3 regions of the Streptomonospora nanhaiensis genome follow, and region 3 is predicted to be linked to each of the others. Evidence: predicted binding sites of a transcription regulator. Region 3 holds the regulator's gene; each other region holds the start of a gene.
What was found. The regulator LexA, encoded in region 3, represses DNA repair genes until DNA is damaged. The targets are predictions, from matches to a motif close to TCGAACANNTGTTCGA.

Region 1 (4,348 bases), 1.3 Mb from region 3:
GGGTGCGCTCGGACGGCCTGCTGACCCCCGGCCACGCGGAGTCCTACGCCCGGCTGCTGACCGGTGCCGCGCACGACGCGGGCCTGGTGGCGGGCCAGAAGAACGCCGCCGAACTGATCGAGCGCGTCGGCGGCGGCCCCGCGGCCGGGTTCGACTTCGCGGTGGCCGAGGAGTGCGGCCGCTACGACGAGTGCGGGGTCTACCTGGGCGCCTACCCCGACCGGGTGCTGGATGTGGAGTACCGCGCGCGGGACATGCCCGCGGCCTGCGGGTTCGTGGAGCAGGGGGTGTCGGTGGTGCTGCGCGACCTCGGCGTGACCGCCCCGGACGACCCCGCCCACGTCCGCGGTACCTGTGCCGACTTCTCCTAGGACGACGGTCCGTCCCCGTCGCGCCGCGGCCTCCCCGCCTGTGCGGGGAGGCCGTCGGCGTCAGATGAGGGCCAGTTGCCCGGTGGGCGGCGGCTGGGTGGCGGGCGGCGCCGGGCGGTGGTCGGCGGATCCGGCCGGGCGCGCCAGGCCGTGGCGGCGGGCGGCCTCGTGCACGCGGGCGGCGACCAGGGCGCGGTAGGGCTTGGGGGCGTAGGCGCCGCGCCGGTACAGCTCGCGGTAGCGCGGCACGAGCCGGGGGTGCTCGCGGGCCAGCCAGGCGAGGTACCACTCGCGGGCGCCGGGCCGCAGGTGCAGGGTGATGGGGGTGAGGCTCGCGGCCCCGGCGGCGGCGATCGCGGCGACCGTGGCGTCGATCTGCTCGGGGGAGTCGGTGAGGCCGGGCAGGATCGGGGCCATCAGCACCGAGCAGCGCAGGCCGCGGTCGGCGCAGCGGCGGACGACGTCGAGGCGGCTCGCGGGGCGGGGGGTGCCGGGTTCGACCGAGCGCCACACGGATTCGTCGAGGGAGCCGACCGACACCGCCAGGCCGACGTCGGTGACCCGCGCGGCCTGTTCCAGGAGGTGGAGGTCGCGCAGGATGAGCCGGCCCTTGGTGAGGATGGAGAACGGGTTGGCGAAGTCGCGCAGCGCGGCGATGATCTCGGGCATGAGGCGGTAGCGGCCCTCGGCCCGCTGGTAGGGGTCGGTGTTGGTGCCCATGGCGATGGGTTCGCCGCTCCAGCGGGGGTGGGCGAGTTCGCGGCGCAGGAGTTCCCCGGCGTTGACCTTGACCATGATCTTGGTGTCGAAGTCGTGCCCGGGGTCAAGGTCGAGGTAGGTGTGGGTGCGCCGCGCGAAGCAGTAGACGCACGCGTGGGAGCAGCCCCGGTAGGGGTTGACGGTCCAGCGGAAGGGCACCTGGGACTCCCCCGGCACCCGGTTGATGATGGAGCGGGCGCGGATCTCGACCGCCACCGGGGAGTCGCCCTGGCCGGCCTGGATCGGCCCGGGTCCGGGCGCGGACAGGCCGGCCCGGCCGGTGCCCCGGGCGGGTTCGGCGGGCGCCACGGCCGCGCGGTCGAAGAGCGCGGGGGCGGTGGAGTCGTCGCGGAGTCCTTCCCATCGCATGCCCCAATTCGAACACAAGTTCGATTTATTGTCCAGCGAAAACCGGACAAAGAACCTGGAAGCCGACACCCGTCCGGGGCCCGCCGGGGAGCGGGATCGCCGGTGCGGCAGGGGTTCCCGGGCCCCGAGGGCGGTCTTTGACACCTGGGGCGGGGGCGACTTCACTGGGCAGCGGAACGGACACCGTGTGAGAAAGGAGACAATCATGTACGAACTTCCCGGTCTGCTCTTCATTGGCGTCGCCGTGATCGCCGACGAGGTCCTGCACATCGAGGGCTGGCGCGGCGAACTCCTCGAAGGGGACCTGGGCTAGCGCCCAGACCACGTTCGTACGGTCATCCATCCGTCCGGGGTCCGCGGGAGCCACCCGCCGGGCCTCTTTTCTGTCCCGGTTTGTTTCGGCGAACGCCGCTTAAGGTGCATAGGGCGCGGATTCTTGAAAAGCGGCATTCACTGATCTTGTCGACCTTTCGGGTATCCGATGACGCCCTCCGCGCGGTGCGGCGGCGGATTCCCCCGCCTCGCGGTTGACATTCGATTCCCGGTCCCATTCACTGGTCGGCGGAACATCCGCCCAGGTGGAGGGGATCCGCGACGTCCGGTCTGCCCGGCGCGGCGGGGCGGCCCGCGGCGGCCTCGGTTAAGCATTTCCGCACCCGCCCCCCTTTTCCCGTTCGGCCCCCGCGGCTGTCCGGGGCGCGTTTTTCCGCACCACGACAGGAGGCATCCGTGGCCGTTTCCGATTCCGACCGCGTGGCGATGCGGCCGCCCTCCCCGCGGCGCGGCGACGACGCCGACCGCATCCACGGGCGCGTCGTCGCCGACCCCTTCCGCTGGCTGGAGGACGACTCCACGCCCGAGTGCGCCGAGTGGCTGGCCGGCCAGGCCGCGCTGCTGGAGCGCCACCGCGCCACCTGGCCCCTGCGCGACGCCCTCCACCGCGACCTCGCCGAACTGATCGGGGTCGGCGCCCTCACCGCGCCCGTGTCCTCTCCGCCCGTGGTGCGCCGCGGCCGCCGGTTCTCCCTGCGCCGCGCGCCGGGCCAGGAGCTGCCCGTGCTCGTGGTGGCCGACCCCGGCGCCGAGCCCCGCGTGCTGATCGACCCCCTGGCGCTGGACCCCGGGGCCCGCACCACCCTGGACTCCTGGCGGCCCTCGTGGAACGGCGCGGTGCTGGCCTACCAGGTCTCCACCGGCGGCAGCGAGCGCCCCGTGCTGCACGTCGTCCGCGTCGCCGACGGCACCCCCGTGGACTCCCCCATCCCGCTGGCCCGGCCCACCCCCGTGGCGTGGCTGCCCAGCGGCCTGGGGTTCCACTACACCGCGCCCGACGGAGAGCGGGGCCGCCGGGTGCTGCTGCACCGGCTGGGCACCGACCCCGCCGACGACGAGACCGTCTACCGCACCGACCGCCCGCACCTGGCGATCAAGTCCGCCCCCGCCCGGCCGTGGCTGATGATCACCACCTCCAGCGGGGTGACCTCCGGCAACACCCTGCTGGTGGTGCCCGAGCCCGGAGCCGAGCCGCGGGTGCTGCACGACGGCGACCGCGACGGCTCGCGCGCCGTGCTGAAGTTCGGTCCGGGCCCGCTGGTGCTGGCCGTCACCGACCTCGGCGCCCCGTTCGGGCGCGTCTGCGCGGTCGACCCCGACGACCCCGCCTCCGGATCCTGGCGCACGCTGATCCCCGAGGAGCCCGGCGCGGTGCTCGACGACGCCGTGCCCCTGCTCGACCCCGACACCGGCGCGCCGTGCCTGCTGGTGAACCGCACCCGCCGCGGGCTGAGCGGGCTGGCGCTGCACGGCCACGACGGCGCCCGCCTGTGCGACGTCCCCGTGCCCGGCTCCGGGTCGATCCGCCGCATGGCCGCGCCGCCCGACTCCGACCGGGCGTGGTTCGCCTACACCGACTTCGTGACCCCGCCGACCGTCTACCGGTTCGACCTGCGGGAGCGGCGGTGCGTCCCCGAGCCGGCCGAGGGCGCGCCGCCCGCGCCCGCCGCCGCGGGCGGCGCTGACCCCGCCGCTCCGCGGGTGCGCCAGGTCGACTACACCGCCGGCGACGGCACGCGGGTCGGCATGCACCTGGTCTTCGCCGGCGACCCCGCCGACGGTCCGCGGCCGACCCTGCTCACCACCTACGGCGGGTTCGGCGCCTCCAGCGTGCCGGGCTACTCCCCGACCATCCTGGCGTGGGTGCGCGCGGGCGGGGTCTACGCGGTGGCGGGGGTGCGCGGCGGCGGCGAGGGCGGCACAGCCTGGCACGCCGCCGGCAGCGGCGCCAACAAGCCCACGGCGATCGCCGACTTCTTGGCCGCCGCGGAGTGGCTGGTGGCGCAGGGCTGGACCGCGCCCGACCGCCTCGCCGTCAAGGGCGCCTCGCACAGCGGCCTCATGGCCGCCGCCGCGATCACCGCGCGCCCGGACCTGTTCGCGGCGGCCGTGGTGTCCGACGCCCTCACCGACATGGTGCGCTACCCCGGATTCGGGCTGGGCCGGATGTGGTGCGAGGAGTTCGGCACCGCCGACGACCCCGACCAGCTCGACACCCTGCTGTCGTACTCCCCCTACCACCGGGTGCGCCGGGGCGCCGGCTACCCTGCGGTGCTGCTGACCTGCCCGCGCACCGACGCCCGGGTGGACTCCATGCACACCCGCAAGCTCACCGCGGCGCTGCAGGACGCGGCGGCGGACACGCCGGGGGCGCGGCCGGTGCTGCTGCGGTGCGAGTCCGACGTGGGCCACGGCATGCGGTCGGCGTCGCGGTGGATCGGCCTGCAGGCCGACGTGCTGGCGTTCTGCGCGGCCCACACCGGGCTGGGCGCCGGGGCCGCGGGCTGAGGGGGCGG
Region 2 (4,348 bases), 4.7 Mb from region 3:
GGAAGATCACCACCCCGCCGGTCTCGGCCAGGACGCCCTCCAGCACGGGGCTGGGCAGGTCGAGGGCGCGGTCGCGGCCGCGCGCGGCGATGAAGGGGGTGATCATGTCGCTGTTGACCGGGCCGGGGCGGAACAGGGAGATGTCGGCGATGAGGTCGCCCATGTGGGCCGGGCGCAGCCGCGAGACCAGTTCGCGCTGGCCGGGCGACTCGATCTGGAAGCAGCCCAGGGTGCCCGAGGAGCGGATCATGGCGTAGGTGGCGGGGTCGTCGGGGGGCAGCGCGTCCAGGTCCACGCGCGTGTCCTCCACCCGCTCGATCTCGGCCAGGGCGTGGGTCATGGCCGACTGCATGCGCACCCCGATGACGTCGAGCTTGATCAGGCCCATCTCCTCGACGTCGTCCTTGTCGTACTGGACCATGTCGTAGCCCACGCGGCTGGGCTCCAGGGGGGCGCGGTCGCGCAGGGAGGAGTCCGACACCACGATCCCGCAGGGGTGCATGGCGATGTGGCGGGGCAGCCCGTCCAGCCGCTCGGCCAGCCGGAACAGCGTCTCCACCTGGGCGCCGCCCAGCCCCACCGAGCGCAGTTCGGGCAGGTCGGCGCATGCGGTGCGGATCTGGCGGGCGCGGATGTGGGGGAACGCCTTGGCCAGCACGTCGATCTCGTGGGGCGGCACGCCCATGACCGTGCCGGCGTCGCGGATGGCGCTGCGGGCGCGGTAGGTCTCCATCATCGACACGCACGCGGCGTCGGGGTAGGCGCCCATGACGACCCCGTAGGCCTCCAGCCGGCGGGCCGACTCCACGTCCAGGTCGATGTCGGGCAGGCCGGTGCGGCTGTGGGTGAGGAACCGCTCCATGAGCAGCCCGTGGGCCAGGGGGTCCACCGCCGAGATGCCGATGAGGTGGTTGACCAGGCTGCCGGCGCCCGAGCCGCGGATGGAGCAGCGGATGCCGGCGGCGCGGATGCGGCGGGCGATGTCGGCGACGGTGAGGAAGTAGGCGGAGAACCCCTTGCGCTCGATGATGTCCAGTTCGTGGGCAAGCCGGTCGCGGGCGCGGGTGTCGCGCGCCTTGCCCAGCCGGTCCATGCCCTCCCGGCAGGCCAGCCACAGCCGGTCGCGGGCGCCGGGGACCTCGGGCAGGTGGTGGCGGTCCATGCCCAGGTCGGCGCCCGGGTCCAGGGCGCAGGAGGCGGCCAGGGCGCGGGTGTGGGCCAGCAGCCGGCGGGCGGCGGCGGGGTCGGGGCCGCAGATCCGCTCGGCCACGGCGGCCATCTCGGCGGTGCCCTTGAGGTGGGCCTCGCCGGTGTCGGGGACCTCGGGCGGGGCGCCGCCGGGCAGCCAGCGGCGGGCCTCGTCCAGCACGCGGGCGACCTCGGCCTCGCCGGGGCGGGCGTAGCGCACCGCGTTGCCCAGCACGGCCAGGGTGCGGGTGTCGGCGGCCAGGCGCAGCAGGGCGGCGGCGCGGCGGTGCTGGCCGGGGCCGTAGTGGTCGACCAGTTCGACGGCGGTCTCGGCGACCTCGCGCCAGCGCTCCAGGCGGCGGCGCGCGCCCTCCAGGTGGCCCTGGGCGGCGGCCCGGGCGACGTCGGATTCGGGCCCCAGCAGCACCACCAGCCCTTCGGCGTGGGCGGCCAGGGCGGTGCGGGACAGGGCGGGCACCCCTCGCGCGCCCTCGGCGTGGGCGGCGCTGACCAGGCGGCACAGCGAGGCCCAGCCGCGGGCGCCGCGGGCCAGCAGGGTGACGCGGCCCCCCTCGGGGGCGGCCACGGCCAGGCTGGCGCCCAGCAGGGGGCGGATCCCGGCGGCCTGGCAGGCCCGCACGTGCTTGACGGCGCCGTAGACGCCGTCGCGGTCGGTGAGCGCGAGCATGTCCATGCCCAGTTCGGCCGCGCGCTCCACCAGGGCGGCGGGCGGGGTGGCGCCGTGGCGCATGGACGCCGAGGAGACCACGTCCAGGTGGACGAAGGGGTCGGCGGGCGGGGTCATCGCGCGCGGCCCCCCGCCGGCGCGGCGGCGCCGGGCGCGGTGCGCGCGGGTCTGGCGGTGAGCGGTACGGCCATGGCTTCCCCCCGAATGCCGCGGCCGGAGGGGCGCGGAGGCACCCTCGGGGAAGACAGGCCGAAATCGAACCTTTGTACGAAGAATAGCGCACCCATGATCGCCGACAAAACCGTGACCTGGTAAAAGACCGTCCCGGGTTTCGGTCACGGCGGCCTGGGGCCGGAAACCCCGGCGGTTTCGGACCTGGCGGCCCGCGCGCCCGGCGGCCCGCGCCCGGTTCCCCTGGGGCGCGATACCGTAGCGAGCATGGGCAACCCAGGGGAGCGGCCGTCCACCTCGGTCGAGGACTACGTCAAGGTCATCTACGACCTGCAGGAGCGCGGTTCGGGCCGGGTGACCATCTCCGCCATGGCCGAGCGGCTGGCGGTGTCCAACTCCTCGGTCTCGGGCATGCTGCGCAAACTGAGCGAGCTGGGGCTGGTGGAGCACCGCCGCTACGGCGACGTCCGCCTCACCGAGACCGGCGACAAGGCGGCCCTGGCCGTGCTGCGCCGCCACCGGCTGCTGGAGACCTACCTGGTGGAGGCCCTGGGCTACTCCTGGGACGAGGTCCACGACGAGGCCGAGATCCTGGAGCACGTGGTCTCCGACCGCTTCGTCGACCGCATCGCCGCCCACCTGGGCGACCCCCTGGTCGACCCGCACGGCGACCCCATCCCCACCCGCGACGGCCGCGTGGTCGAGCGCGAGACCCGGCTGCTGTCGGCGGCCGAGCCCGGCACCGTGGGCGTCATCGTGCGCGTCAACGACTCCGACCCCGACCTGCTGCGCTACCTGTCCGAGGAGCGCATCGGGATCGGCATGCGCGTGGAGCTGGTGGGCCGCCAGCCCTTCGGCGGTTCGCTGATGGTGCGCGTGGGCGCCCCCGGCGACCAGCGCGACCAGGCACTGGGCCTGCAGGCGGCCGAGGCCCTGTGGATCGCGCCGGCGCCCGAGCAGCACCCGCCCCGCGCCCCCCGCTCCGGCGGCTGAGCGTCCGGCGCCCCGCCGCCGCCCTCACCGGCAGCCGCGCGAATGGCCCGGTGGTGCGCCGGGTAGTCGTCCCCGCGCACGCCCGGCGGCGCCGAGCCGCGCCGACCGCGCCCACACCGCTCGGCGGCGCCGGGGCCACGCGGTGGAAAGGAGCGATGCCATGGCCGTGCTGCACGACGTCGAGGGACTCCGGCAGATCCTGTCCGGGCTCGACTTCCCCGTGGGCAAGGACCGGATCGTGGAGTACGCCCAGGACCAGGGCGCCGACCGGTCCCTGCTCAGCGCCCTGCAGGCGATGCCGCAGGCCGACTACAACGAGCCCAACGAGGTGCTGCGCGCGGTGCCCCAGGGCGAGCTGGGCGGGCAGCGCCGCTCGGAGACCGAGCGCTACCAGCAGCGCCACCCGCCGCAGGGCATGGCGGCCTCGTCCCGCGAGACCGGCCCGGTCAACCCCATCGAGGAGGAGCTGGGCGAGAACCGCAAGTCCTGACGGACCCGGCAACACCGCCCGCGCGCCCTGCCGGGCGGCCCCTCTAGGGCTCCACCGACTGCCGGTGGCGGAACACGTTGAAGGGGTCCCACGTCCGCTTCACCTGCCGCAGCCGGGGGTAGTGCTCCTTGTAGTACAGCGCGGACCAGGGGACCTCCGATCGGTTCCACTCGGGGTCGCTCAGGTCGGCGTCGGGGTAGCTGATGTAGCAGCCGTCGGTGGTGGCGTCGGGCACCGGCACCCCCGGGCGGCCCTCGGCGTCGCCGTAGACCGCCCGGTACAGCTCGCGGATCCACTTCAGGCGCGGCGCGGGGTCGCCGCCGCTGGGCCAGTAGACCTGGTACTGCAGCTTCACGACGGAGTCGCGCTGGGCCACGGCGGTGTCGGCGGCGTCGCGCCGGTTGATCGCCCCGCCGTAGGAGTCGATCTGCACGGTGGCGTCGCGCACCGCCTCGGGCGGGTTGGTCAGCGCCTCCCAGACCGCCCGGACGTGGTGCTCGGGCAGCGGCGTGCGCATGTAGGCCGACTTGTACTTGCCCGCCTGGTCGTTGGCGAGCAGCGGCACGGCGGTCAACTCGGAGATGTCGACGTGCACGGGGTCCTTGGAGCCGGTGAGCACGGGGTGCTCGCCGTGGGCCTGGGAGCGGTGGTCCAGGTCCGCTCCCACCCCGTGGTCCAGGGCGCGCACGAACTCCGTCAGCCGCTGGCGCGCCTCGGGCAGGGTGGCGTCGATCTGGGCGATCAGGCCGATCTGGTCGGAGGTGCGCGGGGTCAGCAGCAGGATCCCGAAGAGCGGGCCGTAGCGGTCGTCGTCCTGG
Region 3 (4,348 bases):
GACTTCGAGGCCGACGACGTCATCCTGTTCGACGACGCGGACCCCGAGCGCCGCGTCTTCCGCGACGCCGCCGCGTTCGGGCGCGCGTTCGCCCCAATGTTCGCCGCGCTGCGCCGCGCCGAGCACGCCGTGGAGGAGGGGCCCGAGGTCCTGGTGTCCGACCGCCTGGCCGCCAGCCGGATGGTGTTCGTCGCGCGGCTCACGGCCGCCGACGGGGCGGTGAGCGCCCTGCGGGCGCTGAACTCCCAGGTGTGGCGGCGGGGCGACGACGGCCGCTGGCGCATCGTCCGGGACCAGACAGCCGTCCACCCCGTCGACCTCCACGAGGCCGCCGCGCTCGCGGCCCAGGCGGGCGGCTGACCGGTCGTATGCGCGCCGACGTGGTTGAACGCCGTATCCGGCGGGTGGCGGGGCCGGGCGGAAGTCCGGCCCCGCGACGTCCCCGGGGCGCGGCGCGGCCGCGCCGGACGCGCCGCCGGCCTGCAGGGCTGTGCCCCGGACTCAGAGCATGATGCGGTGGCTGTCGTGGACCAGGGAGATGAAGTCGGGGAACTCCTCCAGGTCGCCGTACTTGGGGGTGAACAGCACGGCCCCCCACTCGCCGTCGGCGTTGACCCGCGCGGGGTCGAGGAGCCAGAAGTCCTCGCCGGAGGCGACCTCCAGCGCGCGCTCGAAGAAGGCGACGTAGTCGTCGGCGTCGCCCTCTTCGCGGTACATGTCGACGATGTACCCGCCGCTCTCGGTGTCGCGCATCCAGTCCAGTTCCGCGCACGGGTAGACCTCGCTGACCCAGCCGCCGACCCCCAGCCAGCCGTCGCTGGCCTTCAGGAAGGCGCGCAGGCTCGGCGGCAGCCGCACGCCCAGCCGGTCCTCGGCGGCCGCGACGGCCTCCTCGGTGGCGGGCTCGCGGCCCATCCAGCGGGTCCGATGCTGCTCTTCGGTGATGTTCGGCAGCTGGTACTCGTTGGCGGTGCGGATGTAGGTGTCGCCGTAGTCCAGCAGGTAGGCGCGCCACTCCTCCGGTGTGGAGGGCCGCGGGCGGGGGAGGTCGGAGCCGTTTTCGCTCATGCCGTGTCCTTCTGGCGAGGGGGGCCTTGGTGGGGCGGAGCGCCGCCGCGGCAGCAGGGTAGGGCGCCGCACCGACATTCCCCGGGCCGCGCCGCCGCCCCCGGTCCCCGGGTCCCCGCAGCGCTCCTACAGGCCCACCGAGTCCTCCAGGAAGCCGACCAGGGCGGGCGCGACGTCGGGGGAGAAGCGGCGCTGGGAGTCCAGAACGGGCGCGCCGGGCGCGTCGTCGTACACGCGCAGCACGTGGTCGGCGCCCTCGACGTCGACCCGCTCGGCCCCGGGCAGGCCGGTCATCAGCCGGTCGACGTCGGAGCGCTGGATCTGGGAGTCGGCGGTGCCCCACAGCACCAGCACGGGGATGTCGTCGGGTACGTCGCGGGCGAGGTCGACCGGGTCCATGGCGTCGACGGTGCGCAGGAACGGGGCCGTGCGCGGCTCCAGGACGCCGCCCAGCGGCGAGCCCGAGGCGAGGTCGGGCACCTCGCCGTCGCGGATGCCGGCGATGGCGTAGCGGGTGTCGGAGAGCGTCTCCTCGGCCTCGGTGTAGCCGAGGGCGCCCGCCGCCTCGGCCTGGCGGACCTGCTCGGTGACCTGCCGGTCGAGGACGTCGAGGTAGCGCCGCCCCGGAGGGGCCGCCAGCACCAGGGCCGCGGGCGGGGTGCCGCCCGCCAGTTCGTGGGCGCGCAGCGCGAACAGCGCGCCCTCGCTGTGGCCGATCACCACGAGCCGCGCGGGGTCGACCTCGGGCTGGTCGGCCATGAAGGCGTAGGCGGCGGCCACCTCGTCGGCGAAGACGCCGTAGTCGACCGGGGCCTCGGGATCGCGCGAGGCCATGCCCGTGGCGCCGCTGCCGAGCTTGTCGTAGCGCAGCGACGCGACGCCCGCCTCGGCCAGGACGCGTGCGATGTTCTCGTTGGTGCCGGCGTCGGGACGCGCGGGGTTGTCGCCGTCGCGGTCGGTGGGGCCGCTGCCGGAGACGATGAGCGCTGCCGGAAGCCCCTCGCCGCCGTCGGGCGGCAGCGCGAACGTGCCGTGCAGGGTGTCGGGGCCGCTGGTGAAGGTGATGTCGCGTTCGGCCGGGCGCACGCCGGGCGCCGAGGCGATCGGGTTGGGATCGGTCTCGGGCGAGCACGCGGTGCCGAGCAGCAGCAGCGGGAGGGCCGCGAGCGCGGCGAGGGCGCGTGCGGCGCGGGCGGGCGGCGGAGGCACGAGGGGCATGGTCACCACGGTATTGCCCGCCGGGCGGCGGCGGGGCGGGGGCTGCGGGCAGCGGCGGCGCCCGGGGGCGGCGCGGCGGGGGCGGGCGCGGGAGGCCGCCGGTGACCGTGCCGGTAACCCTTGGGTTCCGAATCGGATAAGGGTCCGTGATCTACGGCGAAGATCACGGACCCGTACCAAAGCGAGGCGAAGTCGTTACAGAACGGGTCAGACGCGCCGCAGGACCGCCACGACCTTGCCCAGGATGGTGGCCTGGTCGCCGTTGATGGGCTCGTAGGCGTCGTTGCGCGGCAGCAGCCACACGTGGTCGGAGTCGCGCTTGAAGACCTTCACCGTGGCCTCGTCGTCGAGCAAGGCGGCCACGATGTCGCCGTTGTTGGCGTCGGGCTGCTGGCGGACAACGACCAGGTCACCGTCGGTGATGGCGGCCTCGATCATGGAGTCGCCGACGACGTTGAGCATGAACAGCCGGCCCTCGCCCACGAGCTGCTTGGGCAGGGTGAGGACGTCCTCGATGGACTCCTCGGCCAGGATCGGGCCGCCGGCCGCGATCCGGCCGACCACGGGGACGTCGGTGGCGCGGGAGCCGTCGGCCTCGGGGGTGTCCTCCAGTTGGTCCCAGGAGCGCACCGGGGGCTGTCCCGGTATGCGAATTTCCACCGCTCGTGGGCGATTCTGGTCGCGGTGGAGATAGCCCTTGCGTTGCAAGACCTTCAACTGGTGCGCAACACTGGACGGGCTCGATAGCCCCACCGCGTCGCCGATCTCGCGGATGGACGGCGGGTACCCGCGCTGCCGCACGTAGCGGTGAATGCAGCTCAGCACGCTCTGCTGGCGGGCCGTGAGCTGCGGCGCCCCCTCCGTTCCCTCGGCGGACCCCTGTGGATCGGCGGAAGACGCGGCAGAGGACCGGAGCGCGGTGACGGAGGTTCCGCCCGCGTGAGGTTCCTGGGTTCCGTGGTTCTCCTCCGGCACGGCCGGCCTCCTCGGCGGTCGGTGGGTCAAATGGTGCGGCTATCGGTGCGGACGTCGGGCGGATCCCCGAAAAGGCGGAGCCGACCAGTCGAGCGGGTTTTTCAGCAGCGGTAGCGCGCGTGCCGCCACCTGGAGTGGCGCAGCCGATACCGCGGCGAAACATGTCCAACGTTAGTGCGTGTACACGGCAATATCAAACAAACGTTCGAGATGGTGCTGAAAAATTCGCTCGTATGCGGTAGTAATCGAACGTCAGTTCTAACGAACGGGCGTACGAAGGTGAGGGCAGTGACCATGACTGTTTCCGCGGCTGAATCCGCATCCGCGTGCGAATCCCCTGTGCCCTGGTCAACGTCGTCCGCCGCGCGCCGCGCGGTGCCGCGCCGCCTGTCCGTCGTGTCGGCCGACGACGGCTCCGACAGCGCCCGCCACACCGGCGCGGGCGGTGCCGAGGACCCCGCGCGGGGCGGCCGGGGCCGCGGTGCCGACCACGAGAGCGGGAGCACCGCCGCCGAGCCGTTCGACTGGGCGCGCGAGATCCCCGAGTGGCGCGCGGTGCCCGACCCCCGCCCGGTCCGCAGGAGCCGTCCGCGCCCCGGTCCGCCCGCCTCCCGCGCCGCCGCGCAGCGGCCCGAAGAGGCTCCCGGCGCCGTGCTGGCGCCCGCGGTGTCGCTGTGGCGGCACCGGCTCACCCGCCGCGGCAGAGTGGTCGTGGTGGCCTCGGCCTCGGTGCTGGCCACCGCGCTGCTGTCGGCCGCGTTCATGGCCGCCACCACCGCCGGCGCCGCCGCCTCGAACACCGCCACCGACTCCGTGCTCAACGGCTCCACCCCGGGCACCGTGGTGGTGCGCGAGGGCGACACCCTGTGGGAGATCGCCGAGCGCGTGCGCCCGGGCGACGACCCCCGCCGCACCGTCCACGAGATCGTGCGCGTGAACGGGCTCAGCGAGTCCACCCTCGAACCCGGCCAGGAACTCCTCATGCCGGAGTTCTAACAGCAGGCGGTGACATTCGGGCGCGGCACCCCGCCGGCGGCCGTCCCGGCGGAGACCGGAGCCCGCCGCCCGGCCCGCGCCCCGGCCGCCG

Region 1: a site for LexA is predicted at 1,508-1,523, ahead of HNR12_RS18540 (Rv2578c family radical SAM protein). Genes of this name have one in related genera too.
Region 2: a site for LexA is predicted at 2,132-2,147, ahead of HNR12_RS03325 (DNA polymerase III subunit alpha). Genes of this name have one in related genera too.

What each region holds. Positions count from the first base shown of each region.
Region 1 covers NZ_JACCFO010000001.1:4,185,902-4,190,249, reverse strand. The annotation lists gene HNR12_RS18545 (endo alpha-1,4 polygalactosaminidase) at 1-371, shown strand, start outside; gene HNR12_RS18540 (Rv2578c family radical SAM protein) at 432-1,499, opposite strand; gene HNR12_RS18535 (prolyl oligopeptidase family serine peptidase) at 2,229-4,340, shown strand.
Region 2 covers NZ_JACCFO010000001.1:769,727-774,074, reverse strand. The annotation lists gene HNR12_RS03325 (DNA polymerase III subunit alpha) at 1-1,993, opposite strand, end outside; gene HNR12_RS03320 (metal-dependent transcriptional regulator) at 2,315-3,040, shown strand; gene HNR12_RS03315 (DUF2795 domain-containing protein) at 3,201-3,530, shown strand; gene HNR12_RS03310 (FAD-binding protein) at 3,574-4,348, opposite strand, start outside.
Region 3 covers NZ_JACCFO010000001.1:5,439,379-5,443,726, forward strand. The annotation lists gene HNR12_RS24180 (YybH family protein) at 1-360, shown strand, start outside; gene HNR12_RS24185 (SMI1/KNR4 family protein) at 502-1,068, opposite strand; gene HNR12_RS24190 (alpha/beta fold hydrolase) at 1,195-2,286, opposite strand; gene lexA (transcriptional repressor LexA) at 2,494-3,111, opposite strand; gene HNR12_RS29620 (LysM peptidoglycan-binding domain-containing protein) at 3,601-4,257, shown strand.